DNA from 2 places in the Thermobacillus sp. genome. Region 2 is predicted to be linked to the other one. Evidence: predicted binding sites of a transcription regulator. Region 2 holds the regulator's gene; the other holds the start of a gene.

Region 1 (6,818 bases), on a different contig from region 2:
CGTACACTTCGGCGAGGCCCTCGCGCTTCGCCAGCTCGAGCAGCGCGAACAGGTGGTCGATGTGGCTGTGCACGCCGCCGTCGGACAAGAGGCCGTACAGATGCAGCTTCCTGCCCTTCTCCTTCGCGTGGCGGACGGCGCCGAGCAGCGTCTCGTTCCGGAAGAACTCGCCTTCGCGGATCGACTTCGAGATCCGCGTCAGATCCTGATAGACGATCCGGCCGGCGCCGATGTTCAGATGGCCGACCTCGGAGTTGCCCATCTGCCCGTCGGGCAGGCCGACCGCTTCGCCGAAGGCGGTCAGCGTCGTATGCGGATACGCCGCCCAGTACTTGTCGAAGTTCGGCTTCTTCGCCTGCGCGACCGCGTTGCCTTTCGTCTCTTCGCGGAGCGCGAAGCCGTCCAGGATGATCAGGGCGACAGGTTTCGGCGCCGCCATGTCAGACCGCCCCCTCGATCAGCTTGATGTAGGAGGCCGGTTCGAGGCTGGCGCCGCCGACCAGCGCGCCGTCGATGTTCGGCCGGCTCAGGAACTCCCGGACATTGTCGGGCTTCACGCTGCCGCCGTATTGGATGCGGATCTTGTCCGCCGCTTCGCCGAACAGGCCGCGCACGACGCCGCGGATGTAGGCGATGACGTCTTCCGCGTCGTCCGCCGTCGACGACTTGCCGGTGCCGATCGCCCAGATCGGCTCGTAGGCGATGACCGCCTGCGCCGCCTGCGCCGCGGTGAGGCCTTTGAGCGCGGCTTCCGTCTGCGTCTTGCAGACGTCCTTCGTCTTGCCTGCCTCGCGCTCTTCCAGCTTCTCGCCGACGCAGATGATCGGCGTCAGGCCGTGCTTGAACGCGGCGTGCACTTTCTTGTTCACGATCTCGTCCGTCTCCGCGAAGTACGCCCGGCGTTCGGAGTGGCCGAGGATGACGTATTTCACGCCGAGTTCCTTCAGCATCGGTCCGCTGATTTCGCCCGTGAACGCGCCGCTGTCTTCAAAGTGCATGTTCTGCGCGCCGATCGCGATCGTCGTGCCGGCGGCCGCCTTGACGAGCGCGGGCAGGTTCGTGAACGGCGCGCAGATGACGCTCTCCACGCCCGGCCGTTCCGCCTTGCCCTTCACTTCCGCGAAGAACGCTTCGGCCTCGGAGACTGTTTTGAACATTTTCCAGTTGCCTGCGATGATCGGTGTCCGCATGTTCCAGCCTCCCTCTTACTTGTCGTTCAACGCTTCGACGCCCGGCAGTTTCTTGCCTTCCATGAATTCGAGCGACGCGCCGCCGCCGGTCGAGATGTGGTCCATCTTGTCCTTGAGGCCAAACTTCTCGACCGCTGCCGCGGAGTCGCCGCCGCCGATGACCGTATAGGCGCTCGTGGCCGCGCACGCTTCGGCGATCGCCCGCGTGCCGTGCGAGAACGGCTCGATCTCGAACACGCCCATCGGTCCGTTCCAGACGACCAGCTTCGAGTTCTTGATGATGTCCGCGTAGATCTCGCGCGTCTTCGGCCCGATGTCGATGCCTTCATGATCGGCCGGGATGCCTTCGTTCATGATGTCGACGACCTTCGTCTTCGCGTTGGCGCTGAATTCATCGGTGATGACGATGTCGACCGGCAGGCGGAAGTTCTTGCCGAGCTCCTTCGCCTTCTGCATGAAGCCGAGCACCGCGTCCAGCTTGCTCTCGTCAAGCAGCGATTTGCCGATCTCGACGCCCTGCGCCTTGAAGAACGTGTACGACAGGCCGCCGCCGATGATGATGTTGTCCGCGATCTCGATCATTTTGTTGATGACGTCGATCTTGTCCTTCACCTTCGAGCCGCCGATGATGGCCGTGAACGGACGGTCCGGGTTGTTCAGCGCTTTGCCGAGCACCTCGAGTTCCTTCTCCATCAGCAGGCCGGACACGGCGGGCAGATGGTGCGCGATGCCTTCCGTGGACGCATGGGCGCGGTGCGCGGCGCCGAACGCGTCGTTCACGTACAGGTCGGCCAGCTCGGCGAGCGCCTTCGCCAGCTCCGGATCGTTCTTCTCTTCGCCCGGGTGGAAGCGGACGTTTTCCAGCAGCAGGATGTCGCCGTTGTTCATTTGGGCGATTTGCGCTTTCACCGCTTCGCCGATCGAATCGTCGGCCTTGGCGACCGGCTTGCCGCCGAGCAGTTCGCTCAGCCGCTTGGCCTGCAGATTGAGGCGCAGCTCTTCAACCACTTGCCCTTTCGGCCGGCCCATGTGGCTCGCCAGAATCACTTTCGCGCCCCGCTCGACCAGGTATTGGATCGTCGGCAGCGTCTCCCGGATCCGGGTATCGTCCGTAATGGCTCCGTTCTCGACCGGCACGTTGAAGTCGACGCGCACGAATACGCGCTTGCCGGCGACGTCTACATCTCTGACGCTCTTTTTGCTCATGAAGGCTCCTCCTCGTAATTGCCCCGCAGGGCGTCTCCTATACGCGCGCCAAGAGGAGACAGCAGCTGCTGCTCCTCTTGAACCGACGGATTCCGTATATTACAGCCCTTTGCTGGCGATGTAGGCAGCCAGGTCTACGACGCGGTTCGAGTAACCCCATTCGTTGTCGTACCAGGAGACGACCTTGACCATGTTGCCTTCGACGACCATCGTGGACAGGGCGTCGATGATCGAGGAATGCGGGTTGCCTTTGTAGTCCGACGAAACGAGCGGCTCTTCGGAGTATGCGAGAATGCCTTTCAGCGGACCTTCGGCGGCTTCCTTCAGCGCCTTGTTTACTTCCTCGACCGTGACATTGACCTTCAGTTCGGCGACGAGGTCCGTAACGGATACGTTCGGCGTCGGCACACGCATGGCCATGCCGTTCAGCTTGCCTTTCAGCTCCGGCAGCACGAGCGCAACGGCTTTCGCGGCGCCCGTCGTGGACGGGATGATGTTCTCCGCAGCGGCGCGCGCACGGCGCAGGTCCTTGTGCGGCAGGTCAAGCACTTGCTGGTCGTTCGTGTAGGAGTGAACCGTCGTCATCATGCCTTTGACGATGCCGAACTTCTCGTTCAGCACTTTTGCGAACGGCGCGAGACAGTTCGTCGTGCAGGATGCGTTGGAGATGATCGTGTGCGCCTTCGGATCGTATTTGTCTTCGTTGACGCCCATGACGATCGTGATGTCTTCGTTCGTTGCCGGCGCGGAGATGATGACCTTCTTCGCGCCGCCTTTCAGGTGAGCTTCGGCTTTTTCCTTCGCGGTGAAGATGCCCGTCGACTCGACGACGATTTCAACGCCGTACTCACCCCACGGCAGTGCGCCGGGATCGCGCTCGGAGAAGACCTTGATCTCCTTGCCATTGACGACGATTGCGCCTTCCTTCGCTTCGACTGTTGCGTTCAGCGTGCCATGCGTCGTGTCGTACTTGAGCAGATGCGCCAGCGTCTTCGTGTCCGTCAGGTCGTTGATTGCGACGACTTCCACGTTCGGGTTGTTCAGCGCTGCGCGGAACACGTTGCGTCCGATGCGGCCGAAACCGTTGATGCCTACTTTCACCATGGTTACATCCTCCTTGTAATCTTGCTTATATCGCAAGACGCGGCGCTCGCCCGCGGGCAGCGCCCTGCGTCAGGATAACCTTGCATGCCTTGATTCAGATGCCATTCAGCAGTCTGCCTGCTGCCGTTCCTGCCGGATGATCGCTTCCAGCCGCCGGGCCGCGCCCTCATCCGTCACGAGCACGTCGTCCTGGCCGTACCGCAGCACCGCGGCGATCGCTTCTCCTTTGCTGCTGCCGCCTGCCACGGCGATGACGTGCTCAGCCGTCTCCAGATCATCGAGTCGGAGGCCGACGGTCGACATGCGGTGGATGACGGTTCCGCTCTTGTCGAAGTAGTAGCCGAGCGCTTCCGCCAGCGCGCCTTCCGCGCGCATCGCATCCATCGTCCGCGCATCCACCTTGCGCCGGCGCGCCATGACCATAGCGTCTCCGATCCCGTGTACCACAATACGGGATTTGCGAATCACTTCTACCATTTCCCGCACGTTCGGCTCATGCATGAGCGATTGGTACGCGTCCTCGCTGAGATGGTCCGGCACGTGCAGCAGCCGGTACGCGGCGCCGGTGCGCTTCGCCAGCGTCGAGGCGATCGTGTTCGCCTGGTAGTCCATGCTCTCGCCGAAGCCGCCCCGGGCCGGCACGAACAGCACGCCCTTCAGCGGCTGATCCACCGTGATTGTTTCCGCGAGCGCCGCCAGCGTCGTGCCGCCGGTCACGGCGACCACGTCGCCGCCCTGAAGCGACCGGATCAGCACCCGCCCGGCCGCCCGGCCGAGCTCCCGCTTCGTCTCCCGCACCTCATCCGCATCACCCGGCACAACGATCACTTCCCGGAGCCGGAAATGATCGCGGATCAGCCGTTCGAGCTCCGACAGGCCGGACAGCTCGCTCATGAACGGCGCCAGCGACTCGACCAGCCGCCGGCCGGCGTCTGTGATGCGCATGCCCGCCGCGTTCGCCTCGAGCAGACCCTGCGCTTTCAGGAAATCGGCCTCCGCCCGGAGCGTTCGCTCCGTCATGGACAAGGCAGCCGCCAGTGCGCGGCGGCCGATGGACTCCGACTTCATCACCTGACTCAGAATGACATAGCGCTTCGCCATGACTTCAAGCAGATCCGGAACAAGGCGCTGCTGCAACTCAATCCACTCGCGCATCGCGCACCTCACTCCATCCAGTTGGACGCATTTTATCCCGGATGAACGTTCTAAGTCCCACTTTCATTGTAACCAACTTTTTCACGATGCGCAAGAGCGATCGGCATCTACGGTCGACGGTTTTGCCAACGATCATTATTAACGGCACCTCGTGCCGTTAATGCGTGCTCAATCCCGGTCCGGCAGCCGATTAACGGCATTTCGTGCCGTTAATAGCCGCTTTGCCCCTCCTTGCCGGGTCAACGACCGTCTTTAACGGCATCTCGTGCCGTTAATTCGAACCTGCACCCGATCCGGCGGCCAATTAACGGTGTTTTGTGCCGTTAGCGCGGCACGAACCCCCGCTTCAGCATGTCCGCCAGTCCGCTAACGGAACCACATTCCGTTAGCGCCACCGCCGACACGCCACCAACCCACCTCTAACGGAACCTCGTTCCGCTAATCCGCCCAGCCGGATCGCCGCAATTCCGCCGATGCCCCGCCGCAACCCCGCCGTTTTCCCCGCTAATCCCTCCGCATTTCCAGCCGTTACCCGCAACTTTTTTTTGCCGCGCACTTGCTTTTTCATCCCGTGTATCCTATAATGATTTTCGCTGTTATCGTTGACATCATGCGCCCGTGGTCCAATGGATATGACGCAGGCCTCCGGAGCCTGAGATCTAGGTTCGATTCCTGGCGGGCGCGCCATACAACGCAGCAAGCGGCTTTCACCATTCGGGCAGAGCCGCTTTTTTGCACCACTTTTTTGACCTTTTTTGACTTTTGTCGAGAGATCGAGTATCATAAGGGCAGAAGGAGGATTCCGACATGGACATGAATTTCGTTCCGATGGTGATCGAGCAGACCAACCGCGGCGAGCGCGCCTACGACATTTACTCCCGCCTGCTCAAGGACCGCATCATCTTCCTCGGCACCGGCATCAACGATGTCGTCGCCAATTCGGTGATCGCCCAGATGCTGTTCCTGGCCGCCGACGATCCGGAGAAGGACATCCATCTGTACATCAACAGCCCGGGCGGTTCCATCACGGCCGGCATGGCGATCTACGACACGATGCAGTACATCAAGCCGGACGTCTCGACGATCTGCGTCGGCATGGCGGCTTCGATGGGCGCGTTCCTGCTGGCTGCGGGCGCTCCGGGCAAGCGTTACGCCCTGCCGAACAGCGAAGTGATGATTCACCAGCCGCTCGGCGGAGCCGAAGGACAAGCCAGCGACATCGAAATCCGTGCCCGCCGGATTCTGAAGATGCGCGACAAGCTGAACAAGATTCTCTCCGAGCGGACCGGCCAGCCGCTGGAGCGGATCGAAAAAGATACGGACCGCGACTACTTCATGAGCGCTGAAGAAGCGAAGAACTACGGCCTTGTGGACAAAGTCATCGAGCGTGTATAATCCGCGCATTGCTTTAATTACAAAAACATCCGCCCGGACGGCGGATGTTTTTGTCTTAATATCACAAATCCTTACATTTGTCAACCACAATTTGCATGTGTGAATGGCAAACCACTCCAAACGAAAACCGTGTTATGATAAAGACACAGCAAGTTCCAAATTCCTACAAATGAAGGCGAGTTCTGAGAAATTTGGATGGAGTGATCAACGTGGCAGCCACGCGATCGACGCACACCACTCTGCCTGACGGCGAATATCCCATAGTGCACGACAAGATGATCCTGCTTCGGCCGCTCACGGACGAGCATCTGCTCGAAGTGTACCACGAAGCTGTCGCGATGGGATTGTCTGCCGAATTCATTCAATTGATCGAAGAAGCGATTCGTTCGCGCAATCTGGACCCGAAAACCTCTCTCTGATCTGGCTGCCGATCCGGCAGTTTTTGTCTTTATTGGGCCGGTCGGCGGTTGCGCCGTCCGGCTTGCTTCTTTCGACACCCCGTTAACAAGGCAAAGGGACGGATCCGCCGGGATCCGCCCCTTTTGTCCTTTCAAGCCCCGTTACTGGTTTTCCAGCTCTTCCTTGCTGACCAGTTGGACTAAAGCGTTTACAGCCTGTTCTGCGTCGGAACCGTCCGCACTGATGGTAACCTCCGTGCCCGAACTGATCGCGAGGCTCATGATGCCCATGATGGACTTCGCGTTTACTTTTTTGTCGTCCTTCTCCACGAAGATTTCAGCTGAGAATTTGTTCGCTTCCTGTACGAAA
Region 2 (6,818 bases):
CAGGTTGCGCGCGATCCGCACCCTGCTGCTGATGACGATGTCGGAATCCGGTCCTCCGTGCCGCATCCACTCGCTGAGCGCTTCACGCGCAAAACGACGTTTGTCCACCCGAGACCCCTCCTTCCTTGTACCCGGCTTCAACCGTCCGCCAGCCTGCGCTCAAGTTCACGGATCCGGTCGCGAATGCGCGCCGCGCTCTCGAAATCTTCGCGGGCGATGCGCTCCTGCAAATCCCGCTTGAGCCGGTCGATCTCCCGCCTGGAGCGGATCAGGCTGCCGGTCCGCTGCGGCACTTTGCCGACATGGACCGTATTGCCGTGCACCCGTTTGAACAGCGGATCCAGCTTGCCGTCGAAGAAACGATAACAGTCGCTGCATCCGAAGCGTCCGATCTTGCTGAACTGGCTGTACGTCAGCCCGCATGTCTCGCACCGGAGCGGCTGCGCGGCTTGTCCGCCGCCTGGCGGTTCGAAGTCGAGCAAGCCGGACAGCAGGCTGTGGATGGAGAAACCGTTCGCCGTGCCCGGTATCATCTCCCCGCGCTCGCGCGCGCATGACTCGCAGAAATGAAACTCCGACTTCTCGCCGTTGACGATCTTCGTAAAATGAAGCGTCGCCGGGCGTTTCCCGCAATCTTGACACAGCATGGGGCGGCCTCCTTTCGAACCTTCCTTATCAATATGCAGGATTAACTTTCAACAAGCAGCGCAATCAGCATCGCCTTGAGCAGCCGCGCCCGGATCTCGTCCCGCAGCGGCAGATTGACCGCGAGCGTCTCCCGGGAGACGGCCGCTTTGAGCAGCTGCACCTCGCGCCCGTCCAGCAGCTTCGCTTCCGCCAGCTGATAGATCAGCCCTTCGGCCGCGGATTGGTCGATGCGGTTGCCGATCGTGCGCAGCACATGCTCGTGGATCGGCTGGCAATCCGGCAGCTCCAGCTTCCGGATGCGAATGTAACCGCCGCCGCCCCGCTTGCTCTCGACCAGGTAGCCCCGCTCCAGCGTGAACCGGGTGGCGATCACGTAATTGATCTGCGACGGCACGCACGAGAACTTGTCCGCCAGTTCATTGCGCTGAATCTCGACGGTGCCTTCCGCACTTTCCCGGATCATCTGTTTCAGATACTGCTCAATGAGGTCGGTAATATTGCGCATGGTCATACCCTCCAGTCAATGGCCGGCCGGATTGACAGACGTTCCTTGATTCTGACTTTGACTTTCTTTGACCTTAACTTTATTATACCTGATTTTTCAACGCCGTCAAGCGTTCCAACCGGCACGATTTCATTATGTACGAACCGAACCGGCCGAATGCCTTGCCGGCCGGTTCGCCTTCAGCGCGCATCCTTCAGCACGATGCGGAGATCGTTCGCGATGACGTCGGCTCTGGCCGACAATTGGCCGGACGACAGGTTGCGGCTCAGCCGCTCAAGCGCTTTGCGGGCCACCGGACTCGTCACCCGCAGCACCCGGCTGCCGTCTCTGGCTTCCCTTGCGGAAGCCGCATCCCCGCTCGTGATCCGGATGCCGCCGAGCTGAAGCTCGACGCCTCCCCCGTTTCCCGCGCGGACAGGCGCGCCTTTGGGGTCGGACGTGCCGGCGCCGTCGGAGGTGATGCCGTCGTACCCGTTGCCGATGCGGAAGCTTCGGGTATCATCGAGCTTGTCGCTGTCCTTCATCCGTCCGCTGAACGTGCCGGCGCCGAACCAGCCTGCGCCGCCGCCGTCGCGGCTGCCGTTGAATTCATCTTCGCTGCCGAACATGCCGCTGCGTCCGCCGTTTTCGGCGGTCTGAGCCTTGTTCAGCCCCTTGACCTGATCAGAATGATCCGCATTGCCGCGCCTCGTCATCCGGTCCGGGTCATCCCGCTCGAACAGCCGGTTGCCGTTCGATCCGTAACCGGTGCCGTATGAGCCGATCCTGTCATCATAGCCATTTCCGCCTCCCGCGCATCCCGACAACACCAGCGCCGTCAACAGCGCCGTCAGGATGGACGCGCATGCGTGCCTGATGGTGATCCTCTTCACGCGCCGGAACCTCCCTTCACCATCTTTTCCCGTCCGTCGGCCGCCGCTTCGTCACATCATGGCGCAGAACTGTTTCATGTCCTCGATGAGCTCTTTCGGCAATTCCTTGTCCTGCTCGAACCCTTCAGACAGCGTATGCGCGACGAATTCGGCGCTTACGCCGTAATGCTTCAGAATGACGTTCAGCTTGTCGAGATTCTCGTGATTCTCGACATAATCGTTCAGCCGGCTCACGATTCGGACCTCCTTGCCTTGTGGGTTGTACTTAGCGGATCGCCCGCTTTGTTTTTATCCCGCAACGTCCAGTTTCTGGCCGAGAATGTAGCGATGATACAGCCACTCGGCCCAGGCGACCAGCGCCGATATGATGATGATTTCGCCGAAACTCAGATTCAAATCGTAGAAATACCTGACCACGCCGAGATAAACGGCGGCCAGCAGGAAATCGGAAATGGTCGCCACCGCGTTGTTCGTGCTCGGCAACAGCACCATGTCGCCGATCAGGAACGCGACAACCGTAAGCAGCGAAGCGGCGATAAAGGCGGTCAGATACGTCACGTCCGCATACCAGGCCAGCATCAGCGTGACGATGATCCCGTTCAACACCCATTTGAACAGAAATTTCACGGCTTTCACCCTCCTCGCGGGCCATTGCTGCAGCTGCACAGAGCTAGTGTGCCGCAGCGCCCCGTACTTAAGCAGCGGAATATTCCGGCACCCGTGACATGACCGGCCGCTTGCAATGCGGTGGAATGAACCGCCCCGCCGCCGGGGAATGCTGACGAAGTCGGCGCCTTTCTCGCGCCGCCTGCGGAAAGTTTATCCGCATCAGGCTACGGTGAAGGAGGTATCAGACGTGAAACGGATCGAACTGCGTCCGGATCTGCGCACGGCCGGGGGCGAAGTGAACGACATCCTGGTGGACGGGCGTTATGCCGGAACGATGACGCTTGTCTATCGCGAAGGCGGAAGGCTGACCGGATCCGTCCAGCTCGACCGCGATGTGCTGCGCGCGCGGGACAAGCGGCGGGTGCTTGAACATGTCAACGATTACGTCCAATCGTTCGTTCTTGCCGTAGGCGCGGCTTCCTGCGAGGTGTTCGTCACGTACAGCCCGTTCGATCAGTTTATTGTAATGGCTGACGAAGAGGACGAAGAACTCGTCGGCACCTGGAAGGACGCTGACGATGAGCCCGAATGGCAGGAAGCGGAATACGAACTGGTGCTGGTGGGCAAAAAACGCAACCGCCTGCACTACCACGTTTACGACGACAGACGCAGGTGGATCGCCGAAGCGCATCTGCGCGCGGATGACGGCAAGGTGACGGGCAGCGTCCGCTGGCGCAGCCTGCCGGATGACGACGAGATCGAGCTTGTCACGGAACTGATCGTTTCGGACTTCGACGAGGATTCGGTCGACGAATTCCTGATCGATCACCGCCACGAAGACGAGCTGCTTGAGACGGTCGAGCTGACGCATGAGGAAGTGCCGGAAACGAAGACTTCGCACGGGAAAAAGACCGGCATGCGCGGAGAAGCCAACTTTGCGGCCAAACTGATCCGCGACGACGGCGACACGCTCACCTACGAAATCCGCTCGAAGGCGGACGGCAACCGGACGATCGGCACGGCGACGGTCGATATCCGGGAGCGGCGGCTGACCGGATTCATCGACTTCAGGGAACGACGGCACGCCGACGACGCCGGCGCCATCGCGGCGGTGTTGATGCGGGAGCTGGACAAGGAGAAAGAGTACGACGGACTCAACCTCTCCCTTATGTACCGCAACCGTCTGATCGACGAATTCATCGTCGAGAACGAGACCGTGCATTGAGCGCTTGAAAAAAACGGGCCGATTCCGTCTCGGGAATCGGCCCGCTCAATTTTTCATTGTCAGCCCTTCAGCGATTCCAGCCACTCCGCGTAGCATTCGCTGCACAGCACTTCCTGCCGTTCTTCGACACCGTTTTCGTCATATACGGTGAACGTGTGGACGCTGTCGGCCGGCTTCTCGCAGTAATAACATTGATGCGCCATGCGGCAGCCCCTCCGTATGCATGCAGTCCGGCACCGGCCTCGTCACAACGCCTTACTGTTTTTCAGCCTTCGACTTCTGCTTCCGGTTCCGCTCCGCTGCGTACTCGCCTGCAAATTCCGTATCATCGACAGGCAGTCGGTTCAGGTCCGTCGTCTGCACGTCCGCCTTGCTGGCGCGATTTTTCTTCGCCACGGCCGGCACCCCCTTTCGGTGGATTCAGCCGTTAGCATCTGCACCGCGCTCGGAACGTTATGCGTTCCGAACCGGCGGAGTTTGTGGAAGGGCAGCCACCTATTTCAAATGAATAAGCGGCCCGGTAACGGTCCGCTTTCCCAACAGCTTCATTCGCCAAGCAGCCTGAGAAACTCCACTTCGTCGTCGATGACCGTGACGCCGAGCTCCCGCGCCTTCGTCAGCTTGCTGCCGGCACTTTCCCCGGCGATGACGTAGTCGGTCTTCTTCGACACGCTGCCGGACACTTTCGCGCCAAGCGCCTCCAGCTTCTTCGCCGCCTCGTCCCGCGTCATCGACGACAGCGTCCCGGTCAGCACGACCGTCTTGCCGCTGAAGACGCTGTCGGTCCGCACGACCGCCGGCCGCTCCGCCTCCGCCTTCACGCCGGCTTTGCGCATCCGCGCGATGCTCTCGCGAACGAGCGGGTCGTTGAAGAATCCGGCGATGGATTCCGCCACGATCCCGCCGACGTCGGGCAGCTGCTGCAGCTCTTCCACGGAAGCCGCCATGACGGCGTCCAGGCTGCCGTAGTGGTCCGCCAGCATCTTCGTCGTCGCCTTGCCCGTGTTCGGGATGCCGAGCGCGAACAGGAAGGAGGCGAGGTCGCGCCCCTTCGACTGCTCGATCGCGTCCAGCAGCTTCTGCGCCTTGCGCTCGCCGAACCGGTCCAGGGCGAGAAGCTGCTCCTTCGTCAGATCGTACAGATCCGCCGGATCGCGCACGCCGCATTCGTCATAGAGCTGCTCGGCCGTGGCGATGCTGAACGTCTCGATGTCCATCGCGTCGCGCGACGCGAAGTGCGTGATCCGCGCCACGATCTGCGGCTTGCAGCCGAGCTTGTTGTTGCAGAACAGATGCGCGCCCCGCTGCTCAAGCGGCGAGCCGCAGGCCGGGCAGTGCGTCGGGCAGACGATCTCGCCGCCTTCCTCCTCGTCGGCGCAGCCGAGAATCTCGGGAATGACGTCGTTCGAGCGGCGGATCCAGACGCGCGTGCCGAGCCCGAATTTGAGCCCTTTGCGCTCGATGTCGCCCATGTTGTTCAGCGTGCAGTTCTGCACCGTCACGCCGGCCAGCTCGACCGGCTCTACGCGGGCGATCGGCGTCAGCTTGCCCGTACGGCCGACCTGCCAGTCGACGGCCTGCAGCACCGTCGTCGCTTCCTCCGCCTCGAACTTGAACGCGATCGCCCAGCGCGGGAACTTGTCCGTGTAGCCGAGCGCTTCGCGCGTCCGCATATCGGTGAGCTTGACGACCGCCCCGTCGATCAGGAAGTCAAAGCTCGCGCGCCGCTCTTCGAGTCGCTTCAGCTCGACCGCCACGTCCTCGATCCGGTCGAAGTAGGCGATATAGTCGTTCACGAGGAACCCGTTGTCCTTCAGGAATCGGATCATTTCCGCGTGACTCGCGAAGGAGACGCCTTCCGCATAGCCGACGTTGTAGAAGAACGCGTTCAGCTTCCGCTCGGCGGTGATGCGCGGATCGAGATTGCGCAGCGCGCCGGCCGCGGCGTTGCGGGCGTTCTTGAGCGGCTCCGCGGCCGTCCGGTTGTAGGCTTCGAAAACGGACAGGTGCATGATCCCTTCGCCCTGCACTTCGATGACGCCCTGGAACGGAATCGTCAGCGGCACGGTCCGGATCGTCTTCACCTGGGGCAGGATGCCTTCGCCGACGACGCCGTTGCCGCGCGTCGCCGCCTGTACGAGCTTTCCGCCTTCGTAGGTCAGGTTCAGCGTCAGGCCGTCGAATTTCAGCTCGATGACATAGGACGGCTGCGGCAGCGGGTTGTCGGGGTTCCGTGCGTTATAGTCCGCAACCGCCTTTTGTACGCGGGCGTTCCAGGCGAGCAGGTCGTCTTCGGTCTGCGCCTTGTCCAGGCTCCACAGCCTCGCCCGGTGCCTGTGCGGCTCGAAGCCTTTCAGAATTTCGCCGCCGACCCGCTGCGTGGGCGAATTCGGCAGCACGACGCCCGTCTCCCGCTCGAGCGCGACCAGTTCGTCGTAGAGCGCGTCGTACTCCTTGTCGCTGATGACGGGATTGTCGAGCGTGTAATAGTTCCGATTGTGAACATTGATCTCTTCCACCAGCCGGGCCATCCGGTCCAGCTTCTTCTGGTCAGCCACGGGCGCACCCCTCTTTCACGATTGCGATGGCTAGATTTTCGTGATCGGCGCGAAGGCGGCGAGCAGCCGCTTCACCCCGACCGGCGCCGGAAAGGCGATCTGCAGCTCCCGGTCGTTGCCTTCGCCTTTGACGGCGACGACCGTGCCGACGCCCCATTTCACGTGGTTCACCTTGTCGCCGGGCGCAAACGTCTCGTTGGTTGCGCTTCCCGCTCCGGGCGTGACGCCCGCGCCGGCCGGCTTGCCGACGCCTTCGGTCACTCGCACGCCGCCAGCGGATACTTGCGATGGCGCGGCGCTCCGTGCGCCGAACCCGCCGCCGAAGCCGCCGCCAGATCCGCCGCCGCGGTAGCCGAATCCGCCCGATCCGCCCGCGGCGCTGTCGCCGTAACGGGCGTACC

The links. Region 2 encodes CtsR, which represses protease genes until heat stress. Its sites were predicted from a motif close to ATGGTCAATAAAGGTCAAACA; they were not measured.
Region 1: a site for CtsR is predicted at 5,398-5,418, ahead of clpP (ATP-dependent Clp endopeptidase proteolytic subunit ClpP). Genes of this name have one in related genera too.

The regions. Positions count from the first base shown of each region.
Region 1 is NZ_QEWA01000058.1:25,513-32,330, reverse strand. Features, by position in the region: gene gpmI (2,3-bisphosphoglycerate-independent phosphoglycerate mutase) at 1-439, opposite strand, end outside; gene tpiA (triose-phosphate isomerase) at 441-1,190, opposite strand; gene C6W55_RS16520 (phosphoglycerate kinase) at 1,206-2,396, opposite strand; gene gap (type I glyceraldehyde-3-phosphate dehydrogenase) at 2,496-3,500, opposite strand; gene C6W55_RS16510 (sugar-binding transcriptional regulator) at 3,606-4,655, opposite strand; tRNA gene C6W55_RS16505 (tRNA-Arg) at 5,268-5,342, shown strand; gene clpP (ATP-dependent Clp endopeptidase proteolytic subunit ClpP) at 5,463-6,050, shown strand; gene sda (sporulation histidine kinase inhibitor Sda) at 6,260-6,469, shown strand; gene C6W55_RS16490 (HPr family phosphocarrier protein) at 6,611-6,818, opposite strand, start outside.
Region 2 is NZ_QEWA01000016.1:3,647-10,464, forward strand. Features, by position in the region: gene mcsB (protein-arginine kinase McsB) at 1-108, opposite strand, end outside; gene mcsA (protein-arginine kinase activator protein McsA) at 138-647, opposite strand; gene C6W55_RS00760 (CtsR family transcriptional regulator) at 689-1,153, opposite strand; gene C6W55_RS00765 (hypothetical protein) at 1,333-2,025, opposite strand; gene C6W55_RS00770 (hypothetical protein) at 2,077-2,259, opposite strand; gene C6W55_RS00775 (DUF2512 family protein) at 2,314-2,652, opposite strand; gene C6W55_RS00780 (hypothetical protein) at 2,882-3,859, shown strand; gene C6W55_RS00785 (hypothetical protein) at 3,919-4,062, opposite strand; gene C6W55_RS00790 (hypothetical protein) at 4,115-4,255, opposite strand; gene ligA (NAD-dependent DNA ligase LigA) at 4,405-6,390, opposite strand; gene pcrA (DNA helicase PcrA) at 6,448-6,818, opposite strand, start outside.